Linked DNA regions of Bosea sp. 685. The protein of the gene in region 2 binds, or shares a complex with, the protein of the main gene of each other region. Links are inferred from orthologs where the notes say so. Each region holds a gene or a part of one and is shown on either strand. Other genes may lie near its edges. The genes, in order: metK and groL.

Evidence for each region.
Region 1: the proteins of groL (region 2) and metK are in contact, whole or in part, in a cryo-EM structure (PDB 8P4O), measured with the Escherichia coli proteins. The link is inferred for Bosea sp. 685 from one-to-one orthologs.

The regions. Positions count from the first base shown.
Region 1 is NZ_CP134779.1:6,286,291-6,291,564, forward strand. The notes cover bases 1,172-4,029. They hold metK (methionine adenosyltransferase), read left to right. Parts: upstream 1,172-1,926; coding sequence 1,927-3,132; downstream 3,133-4,029. Other genes in these bases: lnt (apolipoprotein N-acyltransferase), read left to right, coding at 1,172-1,220; RMR04_RS30580 (helix-turn-helix domain-containing protein), read left to right, coding at 1,351-1,764; trmB (tRNA (guanine(46)-N(7))-methyltransferase TrmB), read left to right, coding at 3,421-4,029. Outside these bases: more of lnt, read left to right, coding at 1-1,171; more of trmB, read left to right, coding at 4,030-4,113; RMR04_RS30595 (DUF2336 domain-containing protein), read right to left, coding at 4,088-5,176. UniProt on the Escherichia coli protein: Catalyzes the formation of S-adenosylmethionine (AdoMet) from methionine and ATP.
Region 2 is NZ_CP134779.1:4,463,884-4,473,851, forward strand. The notes cover bases 3,241-6,189. They hold groL (chaperonin GroEL), read left to right. Parts: upstream 3,241-3,870; coding sequence 3,871-5,508; downstream 5,509-6,189. Other genes in these bases: RMR04_RS22005 (MarR family winged helix-turn-helix transcriptional regulator), read right to left, coding at 3,241-3,318; groES (co-chaperone GroES), read left to right, coding at 3,537-3,824; RMR04_RS22020 (ABC transporter ATP-binding protein/permease), read left to right, coding at 5,765-6,189. In the rest of the region: RMR04_RS21985 (cold-shock protein), read right to left, coding at 1-87; RMR04_RS21990 (sensor histidine kinase), read left to right, coding at 720-1,727; RMR04_RS21995 (response regulator), read right to left, coding at 1,737-2,108; RMR04_RS22000 (PaaI family thioesterase), read right to left, coding at 2,261-2,737; more of RMR04_RS22005, read right to left, coding at 2,863-3,240; more of RMR04_RS22020, read left to right, coding at 6,190-7,852; RMR04_RS22025 (META domain-containing protein), read right to left, coding at 8,115-8,594; hisG (ATP phosphoribosyltransferase), read right to left, coding at 8,943-9,917; RMR04_RS22035 (ATP phosphoribosyltransferase regulatory subunit), read right to left, coding at 9,914-9,968.

The DNA.
Region 1 (5,274 bases), 1.8 Mb from region 2 along the record:
TGCTCTGGCCGGCGGGAGCGGGGCGCATCCTCATGCTCGCCGTGGCGCTGACCATCAGCGAATGGCTGCGCGGCCATGTCCTGACCGGCTTTCCCTGGAACGTCTACGGTATGATGCTGGCCGGCCAGGGCTTCATCGCGCAATTCGCCGCGCTCGGCGGGCTCTATGGATTGACGCTGCTGGCGGTCGCGATCGGCGCGGCGCCCGCGACGCTCGGCACGGCCGAGGCCGGCGCGAGGCGCTGGCGCGCGCCGATCCTCGCCATCTTGACACTCGCGGCTCTCATCGGCTTCGGCGCCTGGCACATCCCGAATGCGGCGGCGCCCCTGGTCGCCGGCGTGAAGCTGCGATTGATGCAGCCGAACCTGGCGCAGGACGCCAAGTTCAGTGCCCGTAACGGCGAGGCGATCCTGAACGAATATCTCACGCTGAGCGACCGGGCGACGAGCCCCTCGACGCTCGGCGTACAGGACGTCACGCATCTGATCTGGCCGGAATCGGCTTTTCCCTTCCTGCTCGGCCGCTCGCCCCAGGCGCTCGCGCGCATTGCCGCGGCCTTGCCGCCGAACACGACCCTGATCACCGGTGCGGCGCGGGCCGGCGAGGCGCTGCCCGGCGAAAGCCGGCCGCCGATCTTCAATTCGGTGCAGGTCGTGGACGACGAGGGCGTGATCGTCTCGAGCTACGACAAGGTCCATCTCGTGCCCTTCGGCGAGTATCTGCCGCCGATCCTGGAACGGTTGATCCGCGGCGTCGGGCTGTCGGAATTCGTCTCGATTCCGGGCGGCTTCGCGGCAGGCAAGCGGCACATCCCGCTCTCGATCCGCGGCCTGCCCGCAGTCGCGCCGCTGCTCTGCTACGAGGCGATCTTCCCCGGCGAGGTCATGCCGTCGCAGGGCCCGCGCCCCGGCCTGATGCTCAACCTGACCAATGACGGCTGGTTCGGCCAGACCAGCGGACCTTACCAGCACCTGGCCCAGGCAAGGATGCGCGCCATCGAGGAAGGATTGCCGCTGGTCCGCGTCGCCAATACCGGAATCTCGGCGGTGATCGATGGTTATGGCCGCATCACAGCCAGCTTGCCCCTAGGCACACAGGGTGTTCTCGATGCAAACTTGCCGCAAACGGCTCCCGTTACGCTCTATGCGCAATTCGGAGATGCCGCTTTAGTGGGCCTCATTGCACTGTTCTTGCTGCTTGCGCGGGTTCGACCGGGCTGATCATCCCATCTGGAACTTTTTCCCGCGAAAGGGATGGCCGTTCCCGCTGGAAGCATATAAATTGCTAAAATAAATTCATGCCTGCCGGATGATAGATTTCCAAGAAAACTGACCCGAGGGTGGTCGATTCATGATAAAAAAAGTGCCCAACCCGATCGACCGCCATGTCGGAAGCCGTGTCCGGATGCGCCGAATGCTCGCTGGAGTCAGCCAGGAGAGGCTCGGCGAGGGTCTCGGACTGACCTTCCAGCAGGTCCAGAAATACGAAAAAGGCTCAAACCGCATCAGCGCCAGCCGCTTGCAGCAGATCGCCAAGATGCTGGACGTGCCGGTCTCCTTCTTCTTCGACGGAGCCCCGACCGGCGACATGCCGGCGGGCGGCTTCTCCGACGCCGCCTCGACGGCCTATGTCTCCGACTTCATGGCGACCAGCGAGGGCGTGCAGCTGACCAAGGCCTTCGTACGCATCAAGAGCGGGCGGGTGCGGCGGCGCATCGTCGATCTCGTCGAGGCACTGGCGGAAGAAGACAGCGGAATCGCGTGATCTCGCTCTCTTTTTGTTCGTCCTGACGAACAAGGCTCCCGAAAAACGGATTTCCGGCTTGACGGCGAACGCGCCCGCTGCAAAGAGGGTGCCCGTTTTCGTCGGCCGATCGTGTCGTCACGCCGGTCACTCGCCAGCCCCCATCCGAAGGGTTATCTGACCGTGTCACGCCAGAACTACCTGTTCACCAGCGAATCCGTCGGTGAAGGCCACCCCGACAAGATCTGCGACCGGATTTCCGACGAGGTCGTCGACCTGTTCTTCAAGGAAGCGGCGAAAGCCGGCATGGACTCGGCCCAGGTGCGCGTCGCCTGCGAGACCCTGGCGACCACCAACCGCGTCGTCATCGCCGGCGAGGTCCGCACCTCGCTCGACGAGAAGGCGATGAAGAGCAAGGTCAAGTCGGCCGCGCGCAAGGCGATCAAGGCGATCGGCTACGAGCAGGACGGCTTCCACTGGAAGAAGTGCAAGATCGACGTGCTGCTGCACGCCCAGTCGGCCGACATCGCTCAGGGCGTTGACGCCAGCGGCAACAAGGATGAAGGCGCGGGCGACCAGGGCATCATGTTCGGCTATGCCTGCCGCGAGACGCCCGAGCTGATGCCTGCGCCGATCTACTACGCCCACAAGATCCTCGAGGTGCTGGCCAAGGCCCGCCACGCCAAGGAAGGCTCCGCCGCCAAGCTCGGTCCCGACGCCAAGAGCCAGGTCACGGTCAAGTACGAGAACGGCAAGCCGGTCGGCGTCACCCAGATCGTGCTCTCGACCCAGCATATCGACGAGAGCCTGACCTCGGCCGACGTCCGCAAGATCGTCGAGCCCTATATCCGCGAGACGCTGCCCGAAGGCTGGATCACCAAGGAGACCGTCTGGCACGTCAACCCGACCGGCAAGTTCGTCATCGGCGGCCCCGACGGCGACGCCGGCCTGACCGGCCGCAAGATCATCGTCGACACCTATGGCGGTGCTGCCCCCCATGGCGGCGGCGCCTTCTCGGGCAAGGACCCGACCAAGGTCGACCGTTCGGCGGCCTATGCCGCGCGCTATCTGGCCAAGAACGTCGTCGCCGCCAAGCTCGCAGATCGCTGCACGATCCAGCTCTCCTACGCCATCGGCGTCGCCAAGCCGCTCTCGATCTATGTCGACCTGCACGGCACCGGCAAGGTCGACGAGGCGAAGCTTGAGGCTGTTCTGGGCGAGGTCATGGACCTGACCCCGCGCGGCATCCGCACGCATCTTGCGTTGAACAAGCCGATCTATGCCAAGTCCGCCGCTTACGGCCATTTCGGCCGCAAGGCCGGCCGCGACGGCAGCTTCTCCTGGGAGAAGACCGATCTGGTCGATGCGCTGAAGAAGGCCGTCGCCTGAGCGGATAGCTTCCGACCACATGCGAAAGGCCGGGGCTCAAATCCCGGCCTTTTTCTTTGCCCAAAATCAGCTAGAGCAGACCGACAGGCCGTGGAAACACGCCGTCATCCTGGCCGAAGCCCTCGGGTCCGATCTTCGATCGCCCAAGGATAAACTCCGCGGAGCCCGGGATCCATCATAGCGCGCCGTCCATGCGCTGTGATGGATCCCGGATCTGCGCGGCTCGCTGCTTGTTCGGGATGACGGCGTGTTTCCTTTAAAAAATAGTTCAATACCAAAGACATGATGATGACCGACGATTTCGATCCTGACCGCGCCTTCTTCGGCCGTCGCAAGGGCAAGGCCCTGCGCGAAGGCCAGAACGCGATGATCGAGGGCGTGCTGCCGCGCCTGCGCCTGCCCGATGGCGAGATCACCGATCTGGCAGCGCTGTTCCCGCAACCGGTGACAGCGGTTCGGCTCGAGATCGGCTTCGGCGGCGGCGAGCATCTGCTGTCGCGCATGCGCGAGAGCCCGCAGATCGGCTTCATCGGCGTCGAGCCCTTCATCAACGGGATGGCGAAGTTCCTCGCCGTCATCGAGCGGGAAGGGCTGACAAATATCCGGCTCTGGGACGGCGACGCTGCGCTAATGCTGCCGCGCCTGCCGGAAGGCTCGCTCGATGCAATCGACCTGCTCTATCCCGATCCCTGGCCGAAGCGCCGCCAGCGCAAGCGGCGTTTCGTCTCCGAACGCACCCTTGGCCTGTTCGCCCGTTGTCTGCGCCCGGGCGGGCGCTTCCGCTTCGCCAGCGACATCGATGATTATGTCGGCTGGACGCTGGCGCGGCTCGCCCGCTCGCCCGATTTCGACTGGACGGATGAGCGCGCCGATGATTGGCGCAAGCCTTATCCCGGTTGGATCCGCACGCGCTACGAGGCGAAGGCCGTCGCGGCGGGCCGCGTGCCGAGCTACCTCACGGCTGTGCGTCACGCATCCTGAGGAAGCCGAGCACGCGCTGGGCGGTCGTCGTGTTCAAGGTGCGGAAGCTCTGACGGGCGCGCTCGATCGCGACCTCTGATTTGCCGAGATCCTTGCGCAGGCCGATCAGCGCGCGCGTGGTCTCCCAGGACCAGCCGAGAGCCCGGCCGACCAGGAGCACGGCGTCACGGTCCGTACCCAGGATGATCTGCTCGGTCGCTGGCAGGCCAAGCTGCGCCAGCGCCGCGACCGCGCACATCGCATGCTCCAAACTGCCCGCAGCAGCGAATTCGACCAGCTTGGCCTCGTCGAGCTGACCGGCTTCGTGGAGCCGGTTGATCTCGATCAGGGCCGCGTTGATCTTGCCGTACCCGTCATGTGTCTGCGCCTCGGCGACGATCGCCTGGGCGCCACGCTCGACGGCCATGTCGACCGCGCCGGCAAGCGAGGGCTCCAGCGTCGCCGTGAGGCGACGCCGCGCCGAATTCTTGGCGGCCACCAAGAGCTGACCAAGCAATTCGGCCGGAATGTCGCGACGCGAGCCCAAAGTCGCCTGGAGCGCATCGTCCTGGACGGCCCGCATCACCAGCACGCCCATGCCATGGCGCGAGAAGCGCGCGGTCTGGTTTGCCGCCACCGCATGGGTGACGACGCGGCCACCGCGCAGGATCAGGAAATCCGTGACCGGCTCGCCGAGATCGGGTCGCTCGGTGATGGCGAGCATGTGATCGCGGCCCTTGGCCGCCGAGACAGCGACCAGATCCTGGTCGGTGAGACGTTTTGAGGCGATCAGCACCGGCCGGGCGACGGCGATCTCGTCGAGCGCGAGCTGGCGCACGACGCCGCTCGGCGCATTGGGAATGGGAGCGAGCCGCTCCGACAATTCGATCCGGGCCCGGACCTCGATGGCGCGCGAAAGCCGGCCGATCACCACGTCGAAAATGCTGACCTGATCCTCTTCCATACCAGCGGCGGTGCTGAGGAAGAGGTCGGTCAGGCGGGCCAGAATCTGAGTGCGGTCGTCATTCGACCCACGCGTCATCGTCGCTTCAAGATCGCGCAACAGCGCACTCACCGAACTCATGCAGCATCCTCACGCAACGTCTGCGGCCGCACTATCGGGAAGAAGAATGACCAGCCGGTTAGCGCGAACGGAGAAAGCATGGCTCCCCGGATCGATCG
Region 2 (9,968 bases):
GACAAACACATCCTGACTGCCGTCGTCAGGCTGAATGAAGCCGAAACCCTTGGTGGAATTGAACCATTTCACTGTGCCGGTGGTCATGAGAAACCCTCCTTTTGGCAAGACCTGTCGTTCGCCGAACGAGTGCTCGGCGAGTTCAGAACGATTTCGAAAGGGGGATTTCATCAGAGCCGCGCCAAAGCGCGAAAATAACAAGGACCGTCCAAGCAAATATCGACAAAATTCAAATTAACCGCCGTCGCAAATAATGTCAATGACCGATTGTCACACCCCGCAATAATACGTTCGAATGAGCTGTAATCACTGGAAACGATACATTTATTCTGGTCTTCGACGCTTTTTCGACCGTCAATGTGCTTGAGTGAGCACGAAATGAACCGGCTCACGTCATTCCAGCAGGAGGCCCAGCAGAGGGCATGCTGGCAGCCGGATCGAGGCATTGGCCGAGCGACCGGCGAGCATAGGTCTGGGCGGACTTATCCTGCTCTCACTTTTAGATCAGAGGCGGATTCAGATTTCAGCTGGGATCACCAAGCGATTCCAGCTGAAATCATCCGGCTCTCGCAGGATGCGAAAAAAGTGGGAACCGGCTTTTCGCATTGATCCTACTCAAATTTTTTGATGAGAGACGGATTCAGATGTCAGATGGGATCACTTTGTGATCCCATCTGACATCATCCGGCTCCAAAGATCAGCGTAGCCGTCATCTTTCAATGAGTTCGCCCGTGCCAAAAGACACCTCTCTCGAATGGGACGCCGGCAGCCTGCGCCGGGCGGTTCGCGCCGCCGGTGTTGCTCTGTGGTCGTGGAACGTCGACGATGACGGGTTCGCGATGGACGAGCAGGCCTTTACGATGTGGGGCGTGCCGCAGAGCGACGAGGTCAAATTCGAGGATCTGTCGGCTCACATCCATCCTGCCGACAGGGATAGGGTCCGGGCGGCCTTTACCGCGACCCGAGGCATTGTCGGGCCTTATGAGATCGATTTTCGCATATTGGTCGGCGACGAAATCCGCTGGATATCGGCCCGCGGTCTCGGCGATGATTCCGGGCTTCACAACGGAGTGATGTACGGCGTCTTCCTTGATGTTACGGGCCGCAAGCAAGCTGAAGAGGGTCATGAACTGCTCGCAGGCGAGATGAGCCACCGGGTCAAGAACCTCTTGGCGATCGCCATGGGACTGACTCATATCACGTCGAGATCGACGACGACGGCGGCGGAGATGGCGTCCGACCTGACAGGACGTCTGGCGGCGCTCGGCCGGGCTCATGACCTGGTTCGCCCCCTGCCTGGGCATCAGGGAGCGGCAGCGCTTCTGGGCGACCTGCTCTCGATCCTGCTTTCGCCTTACGAGGACATGGGGGCCTTCAGCGGGCGCATTCGTGTCGCCGTTCCTCGCATGGGGGTCAGCGAGGGAGCCGCCACGACCTTGTCCCTGATCATCCATGAGCTGGCGACAAACTCGCTTAAATACGGCGCGCTTTCAGCCGATACGGGTACGCTCGACGTTTCAGGCACTTCCGACGACGACGAAACCACGATCATCTGGACGGAACGGGGCGGGCCTTCCGTCGAGCCTCCCAATGGAGCCGGCGGGTACGGCAGCAAGCTCGTCATTCGAAGCATATCGAGCCAGCTCGGCGGTTCCATAAGCTATGACTGGTCGACTGAGGGGGTCATCGTGACGCTCAAGATGGGAACGACCAAACTCGCAAAATAAGCCGTGTTTCTACTTGATGCCCGCCAGAACCTCCAATATCTGCGCCGCCCGATAGGGTTTTTGCAGGAACACGGTGTCTTGAGGCATATCGGCAGGCGCAGGCTGCGGGCGTCCTGATGCGACGATCAGGACGATAGGTGGCCAGCGTTGCCGAATTGCGTGGACCAGCTTCAGGCCGTCCATGGATCCGGGCATCTCGATATCGGTGAAGACAACCCGGATGTCCGAGCGGGTTTCCAATAGGATGACGGCCTCATCGGCGCCAATCGCCTCGATGACCTCGTAGCCCCCGTCTTCGATCATCGCGACAGCATCCATGCGGATCAGGGTGTCATCTTCGACGACAAGGACGACGGGGGTGGAGACGACGGGGGTGGACATGGCAGCTCCAGGTTGCCTTCCCCCAACCGCCCTGGAGCCGGATAGTTGCGTCGGTTCGCGATGAAACTGATCGCCGATGCTCACCCCGCCGCTTCGACGCAGAAGGCATGCCTTTTCCGGCCCAGCCACGATGCGGCAGCTAGGCGAGCTTGCTAGAGCGTTTTCGCCGGAAAGATCAGGCAGGTCTCGGTGCCGTGCGCGAGCAGCTTGCCGCGCTCGTCGACGAGGCGGCCTTCGGTCGTCGCGACTGTGCCGCCGCGATGGATCAGCTTGCCCTCGCAGCGCACCGTGCCGCTATCGGGCATGACCGGTCGGACATAGTTGAGCTTCATCTCCAGCGTCGTATAGCCCTCGCCCGCCTTCAGCGTGGTGTGCGCGGCGCAGGCCATGGCGGAATCGAGGATCGTCGCCGTCCAGCCGCCATGGATCGTGCCGAGCGGATTGAAGAAGCGCATTGAGGGCTTGCCGACGAAGACGACGCGCCCCTCCTCGACCTCGACGAGATCGAGATCCATCGCATCCGCGAAGGGCGGGCCGGGATGGCGACCCTCGACCATGCCGCGCAGGAAGCTGAGGCCATCCTCGGCCAGCAGGACCTCACGGGAAACGACACCGACCTCGCGCGCCATCACTGTCTCTCACTTAGAGGTTGAGAGCATTGCTTCTGCAAAAAACCGGTACCCATTTTTCGCGCAAGGCTCTTATCGTGCAGGTACACGTTAAGTGCCGAGAAGGCTGCCGGTCAAGCCTCGCCTCAGTCCGCCAGGCGTGCCACGCGGCGCAACGCCTTCAGCCCCTCGCGGGTTTCGCTCCAGCGCTCCTTGCCGAGACCGCCCTCGATCCGCTCCTGAGCCTGATGCCAATAGGGAATGGCGGCCTCGATCGCCGCCCTGCCCTTTTCGGTGACGGCATAGACCGAGGCGCGGCCCTTGCACGCGACGGGAACGATCAGCGCCTCGGCCGCCAGCAATTGCAGATTGCGGGTCAGCGAGGTGCGCTCCAGGGCGAAGCGCTCGGCCAATTCGGTGACGGAGCGCCAGGCCCCGGTGCTGAGCGCCGAGAGCAGCACGAACTGCGTGATCTTCAACCCGCTCGGGCGCATCGCCTCGTCATAGGCTCGCGTCACCGCCCGCGCCGTCATGCGCACATGCAGCGCCACGCAGGAGCGGGCGATATCGTCGAGCCGGGGATCGGGCACAGCTGTCGTCATTTCGCCATGCTAGCGTGTTCATTCGGCTTTGGCAGCAAGCCCCCGGCGCCATCTCCGGATTCACTTTATCGCCGGATGATTTCTTGACTCTCCGGGGGGACGCGCCTATCTCCCCGCCATCGGTTAGCACTCGACGATTGAGACTGCTAACAGATGCCCATCGCGGGTTCGCCATCGAGCGCCCGCATCGAAATTAGATCCAAGAGGAAGACAGAACCATGAAGTTCCGTCCGCTGCATGACCGCGTTGTGGTCCGTCGCCTTGATGGCGAAGAGAAGACCAAGGGTGGCATCATCATCCCCGATACCGCCAAGGAAAAGCCCCAAGAGGGCGAAGTCATCGCCGTCGGCCCCGGTGGCCGCGACGAAGCCGGCAAGCTGACCCCGCTGGACGTCAAGAAGGGCGATCGCGTCCTGTTCGGCAAGTGGTCGGGCACCGAGGTCAAGATCGATGGCCAGGATCTCCTGATCATGAAGGAATCCGACGTCATGGGCGTGATCGGCTGATCGCCTCGAGACCGCCTTTCCCGACATTTCAAAAGGAGTAGCTCTCATGGCTGCTAAAGACGTCAAGTTCTCTACCGATGCCCGCGACCGGATGCTGCGCGGCGTCGAAATCCTCAACAACGCCGTCAAGGTCACGCTCGGTCCCAAGGGCCGTAACGTCGTGATCGACAAGTCGTTCGGCGCCCCGCGCATCACCAAGGACGGTGTCACCGTCGCCAAGGAGATCGAGCTCGCCGACAAGTTCGAGAACATGGGCGCCCAGATGGTGCGCGAAGTGGCCTCGAAGCAGAACGACGCCGCCGGCGACGGCACCACGACCGCCACCGTTCTGGCCGCCGCCATCATGCGCGAAGGCCTGAAGTCGGTTGCCGCCGGCATGAACCCGATGGATCTGAAGCGCGGCATCGACCTGGCCGTCGAGGCCATCGTCGCCGACCTCAAGAAGAACTCCAAGAAGGTCACGACCAACGCGGAAGTCGCGCAGGTCGGCACCATCTCGGCGAACGGCGACGAGTCGGTCGGCAAGATGATCGCCACCGCCATGCAGAAGGTCGGCAACGAGGGTGTCATCACCGTCGAGGAAGCCAAGACCGCCGAGACCGAGCTCGACGTCGTCGAGGGCATGCAGTTCGACCGTGGCTATCTCTCGCCCTACTTCATCACCAATGCCGAGAAGATGGTCGCTGAGCTCGAGGATCCCTACATCCTCATCTTCGAGAAGAAGCTGTCCTCGCTCCAGGCGATGCTGCCGATCCTCGAGGCCGTCGTTCAGACCGGCAAGCCGCTGCTGATCATCGCCGAGGACGTCGAGGGCGAGGCTCTGGCCACGCTCGTCGTCAACAAGCTCCGTGGCGGCCTGAAGGTCGCGGCCGTCAAGGCTCCGGGCTTCGGCGATCGCCGCAAGGCGATGCTTGAGGACCTCTCGATCCTGACCGCCGGTCAGATGATCTCGGAAGACCTCGGCATCAAGCTCGAGACCGTGACGCTCGCCATGCTCGGACGCGCCAAGAAGGTGCGCATCGAGAAGGAGAACACCACGATCATCGACGGCGCCGGCAAGAAGAAGGACATCGAGGGCCGCGTCGCGCAGATCAAGGCGCAGATCGAGGAGACCACCTCGGACTACGACCGTGAGAAGCTCCAGGAGCGTCTGGCCAAGCTCGCTGGCGGCGTCGCGGTGATCCGCGTCGGCGGCGCGACCGAAGTCGAAGTCAAGGAGAAGAAGGACCGCGTCGACGACGCCCTGAACGCGACCCGCGCGGCCGTGGAAGAAGGCGTTCTTCCGGGTGGTGGCGTCGCTCTCCTGCGCGCTCTGTCGACCGTCAAGGCGATCAAGACCCAGAACGACGACCAGAAGACCGGCGTCGAGATCGTCCGCAAGGCGATCATGGCCCCGGCCAAGCAGATCGTCGACAACGCTGGCGATGACGGCGCGGTCGTGGTCGGCAAGCTGCTCGAGTCCAAGGAATACGCCTTCGGCTACAACGCCCAGACCGGCGTCTACGGCGATCTGGTCAAGGCCGGCATCATCGACCCGACCAAGGTCGTGCGCACGGCGATCCAGGACGCGGCTTCGATCGCAGGCCTGCTGATCACCACCGAGGCGATGATCGCCGAGCTGCCGAAGAAGGACTCCCCGATGCCCCCGATGGGCGGCGGCGGCATGGGCGGCATGGATTTCTGAGGAAATCCAAACGCCCATCTTCCAAGGGTTCTGGAACCGGGCATGCCCGGTTCCAGTGGCGGCATGGATTTCTGATCCAAGCCTCCATCCAACTGTTAATGGGAAAGGCCCGGCGCAAGCCGGGCCTTTTTCATGTCCGGTCGATGACAATTTGCTCATCTCGACGCGCCGCCATTGAACGGCCGCATCCTCTGCGACATGGTCAGAATCGCGATGGCATCTCGTCATCCCCGCCATTTCCGCAGGATCCTTGCCCATGCGCCCTTTGAGCATCGCCGTCGCCGTGCTTGCCGTGATCGCCCTCGTCGTGGGCCAGCAGAGCGGCAGCGCCGGAGCCATCGGGATGGGCGTCATCGGCCTGCTGCTTGCCGCGGCGACATGGCGGGCCGTCGCGATCGCGACCTTCCTCAGGATCTTCTCGATCATCTTCGGCGTCGAGTATGTGCTCACCGGCGCCGCCTTCCTGGTCGCCCAATCCGGCGCCTGGCCCGAGGCCTGGCAGGCGCTCGTGCCGCCCGCCAGCCTGACGATCACGATCGCGGTCTTCGGCCTGGTGGTCTATGCGATCTCCTTCGTCCCCGGCATCGCGCGCATCGCCAGGCTGGCCTCGCCCTATTTCGAGGCTCCGGAGCGAACCACGGGACATCTATGGCCCTTGAAGCCCTTTCAGATCGGCAGCGGGCGCCTCGGCACGTTCCTGCTGGTTTTCCTGGTCGTCCTCAATCAGTTGCAGGTCGCGATCTCGCTCAGGCTGTCCTTCTTCAACCGCGATTTCTACAACGCGATCCAGGAGAAGGACGCGGCGAGCTTCTGGTACCAGCTCATCTTCGTCTTCAGTGTCTGGGCGGCGATATCGGTCGTCTCCAACCTGATCGAAATGGTCGCCAACTATACGCTGCTGATCCGCTGGCGGCGCTGGATGGCGGAAAAATTCAGCAGCGCCTGGCTCGGCAATTCCAATCACTACAGGGTCTCGCTCGCCGGGAGCGCCGACAACCCCGACCAGCGCATCGCCGAAGACACGCGCGCCTTCGTCAACAACACCTATAATTTCGCGCTGCCCCTGCTCACGCAGGTCTCCACGCTCGTCTCCTTCTCGATCATCCTGTGGTCGATCCCGGTCGCGAGCGTCCTGCCCGGCACGGACATCACCATCCCCGGCTTCATCTTCTGGATGGCGCTGATCTATTCCATCGCCGCGACCTGGATCGCCCATCGGATCGGAAAGCCGCTGATCGGGCTCGAATTCGAACAGGAGAAGCGCGAGGCGACCTTCCGCTTCTCGCTGGCGCGGCTGCGCGAATATTCCGAGCAGATCGCGCTCATGCGCGGTGAGGATGCCGAGCAGAAGCATCTGAGCGAACGCTTCGGCGATATCGTCACCAATTTCTACAGGCTCGTCTGGGCGCGCGTTCGGCTGACCACCTTCACGCTCTCCTTCGGCCAGGCCAACGTCGTCGTGCCCTATATCCTGCTCGCACCGCATTATTTCTCGGGCAAGATCACGCTCGGCATCATGACGCAGGTCGCCTCAGCCTTCGACCGGGTCCAGACCGCGATGTCCTTCTTCATCGACCGGTATCAGTCGATCGCCTCCTATGTCGCCTCGATCAACCGCCTCACCACCTTCGAGGCCGCGATCGCGCAGGCGGCCAGCGCCAGCGATAAGGGCATCCATAACGTATCCGCCAAGGGCGAGGCGGTGCATCTCGACGAGGCCACGCTCAGCCTGCCCAACGGCCAGCCGATCGTGCGCGTGCACGACCTCGACCTCGGCGCAGGCCGGCGGACACTGGTCATCGGCCCGTCGGGCTCGGGCAAATCGACGCTGTTTCGCGCCATTGCCGGGATCTGGCCCTTCGGCCAGGGCAAGGTCGGCATCCCGACCGGGGCCGAGATCATGCTGCTGCCGCAGCGGCCCTATCTGCCCCAGGGCAGCCTGCGCGCGGCGCTGGCCTATCCCGCGCCGGTGAATACCTATGGCGAGGCCGAGATCAAGGCGGCAATGCATCTGACCAAGCTCGACCATCTCTCCGAGCGGCTCGACGAGGTCGATCTCTGGGGCCAACGTCTTTCCGGCGGCGAGCAGCAGCGCCTCGCCGTGGCGCGCGCCCTGCTGGCGAAGCCCGACTGGCTCTTCCTGGATGAGGCGACGGCCTCGCTCGACGAGAAGCTGGAGGGCGAGATCTATGCCGCGCTCGAGCAGGCGCTGCCGCAGACCAGGATCGTCTCGATCGGCCACCGCTCGACGCTGCGGGCGATGCACGATGCGATCGTGATCATGCAGCCGAACGAGGACGGCACCTTCAGCCCCAAGGCGGAAAACCGGGAGCTGGTCGGTTAGGGCAGGCTGTTTGTGCCCGGAAACACGCCGTCATTCCGGGACATGGCGCAGCCATGGACCCGGCCCCATGACCACGAGGCGTCTCCAGTTCGTCATGCTCGCCCTTGTGGCGAGCATCCACGTCTTGAACATAGGCCTCGACCAGCGAAGACGTGGATGGCCGGGACAAGCCCGACCATGACGGATAGCGGGGCGTCCATGAGTTCCGGGCTCAGGCCTGCGCCTGCCCCGGAACAACGCTGCAGATCGTAGCAGCCCGCGCTCAGAGACCGCGGTCGAAGCGCACTTCGCCGGCCGCACCCTGGACGACCAGCTTGCCGTCGACGAGGTCCCACTTGCGGGCCGCGCGCAGCGCGGTGAGATAGGCGCGCTCGAAATCGAGCAGGCCCTTGTCGCAGGTCCGCTTGGTCAAGGCGATCGGCCCGACCGCGAGGCCCTGCTGGCGCAGCGGATAAGCGGTGGCCGAGAAGGTGTTGCAGCCGCCAAAGCCCGTGCCGCGCAGATTGGCGTCGATCAGGAAGGTGGCGCGGCGGTCGGAGATCGGCTTGCCGTTCAGCGAGCTCGCGGCCCAGGAGGCGCCGACCGGATAGGTCTTCTCCTGCTCGGCCGGCGGAATCTGCTGCTGTTGCTCCTGGGGCGCGCCCCGGCTGCGACGCTGGGCCTCGGCAGGCCCCGCCATAAGCGAAGCCATCGGCACGAGCGCGGCGAGAAGGGCGGCATAGCCAAGGCGTCGGTTCGTCATTCTATCACCCGCAGTCATGCCCGCGACGATAGCGCGCGAGCTCTCCCTGTTGAAAGCGCGTAACGGCGTATTGTTCCGGGATCAATCAGGAAGGTGAGCCATGGACCCGAATTGCGGGATTTATGGGGCCTGAGAGACTGTTTGATAATTCGAGGCCTCATCCTGAGGAGCCGCGAAGCGGCGTCTCGAAGGATGCTCCAGATGGTTCGGGAGCCTCCTGGAACATCCTTCGAGACGCCATTCCTGCCGGAATGCCTCCTCAGGATGAGGGCTCAGGGTGTTTCCGAACAGTCTCTGAGCCCACCGACATCAGCAATCTCCGCCGCCGCCCGGTTTCTGGCGCGGCGCTCAGATACGCGCCAGCAGCCGCTCGATCAGCGGATTGGCCTTGCGGAAAACGTAATCGGGCGCACTCACCGTGATTTCGTCCGCGCCCGACCGCGCGAGATGCTCGACCAGCGCGAAGACCGATTTCTCCGGGCAATGCAGCACCTGCACGCCGCCCTGTGCGGCCAGGCCGAAAGGCAGCCTCGCGCCGAACTGGGTGGTGATCGCCTCGATTGCCTCCGGCGTAGCCCCGATATCGCGGGCGCGGATCTCGCGCACGGTCCGCGCCTCTTCCTCGGCGGCGATTCGCGACAGGATGGCGGTCGCGGCAGCGCGCGCCCTTGCGCCCCAGGGCGCCCGCACGGAGGCGACGAGATTGGCTTCCGACGCCAGCATCACGCCATCATCGAGCACCTTCAGGGCGTTGGCCGCCAAAGTGCCGCCGGTCGTGGTGATGTCGACCACGATCTCGGCCGTGCCGGCGGCCGGCGCTCCCTCGGTCGCACCCAGGCTCTCGACGATGCGGTAATCGGCAAGGCCGTGCTGGGCGAAAAAGCGGCGGGTCAGGTTCACATATTTCGTGGCGACGCGCAGCTTGCGGCCCTGGCGGACGCGCATGGTCGAGGCGACGTCGTCGAGATCGGCCATGGTGCGCACATCGATCCAGGCCTGGGGCACCGCGACGACGACATTGGCGTGGCCGAAGCCGAGCGGGGTCAGCATCTCGACGGCGGCATCCGCATCGGGAACCTGCTCGCGCACCAGATCCTCGCCGGTGACGCCGAGATGGGCCGCGCCCGAGGCTAGCTGGGCGACGATCTCGGAGGCCGAGAGGAAAGCGACCTCGGCGCCCTCCAGCCCGGCGATGGTGCCGCGATAATCGCGCGCGCCGCGCGACTGCACGAATTTCAACCCGGCGCGGCCGAAAAAGGCGGTGGCGTTCTCCTGCAGCCGGCCCTTGGAGGGAACCGCGAGGACGAGGGCCGGATCGCTCATGACTTGTCTCCCGCCAGCCGGTCGAGCCAGAGCGAGGCGCCCACGGCCGGA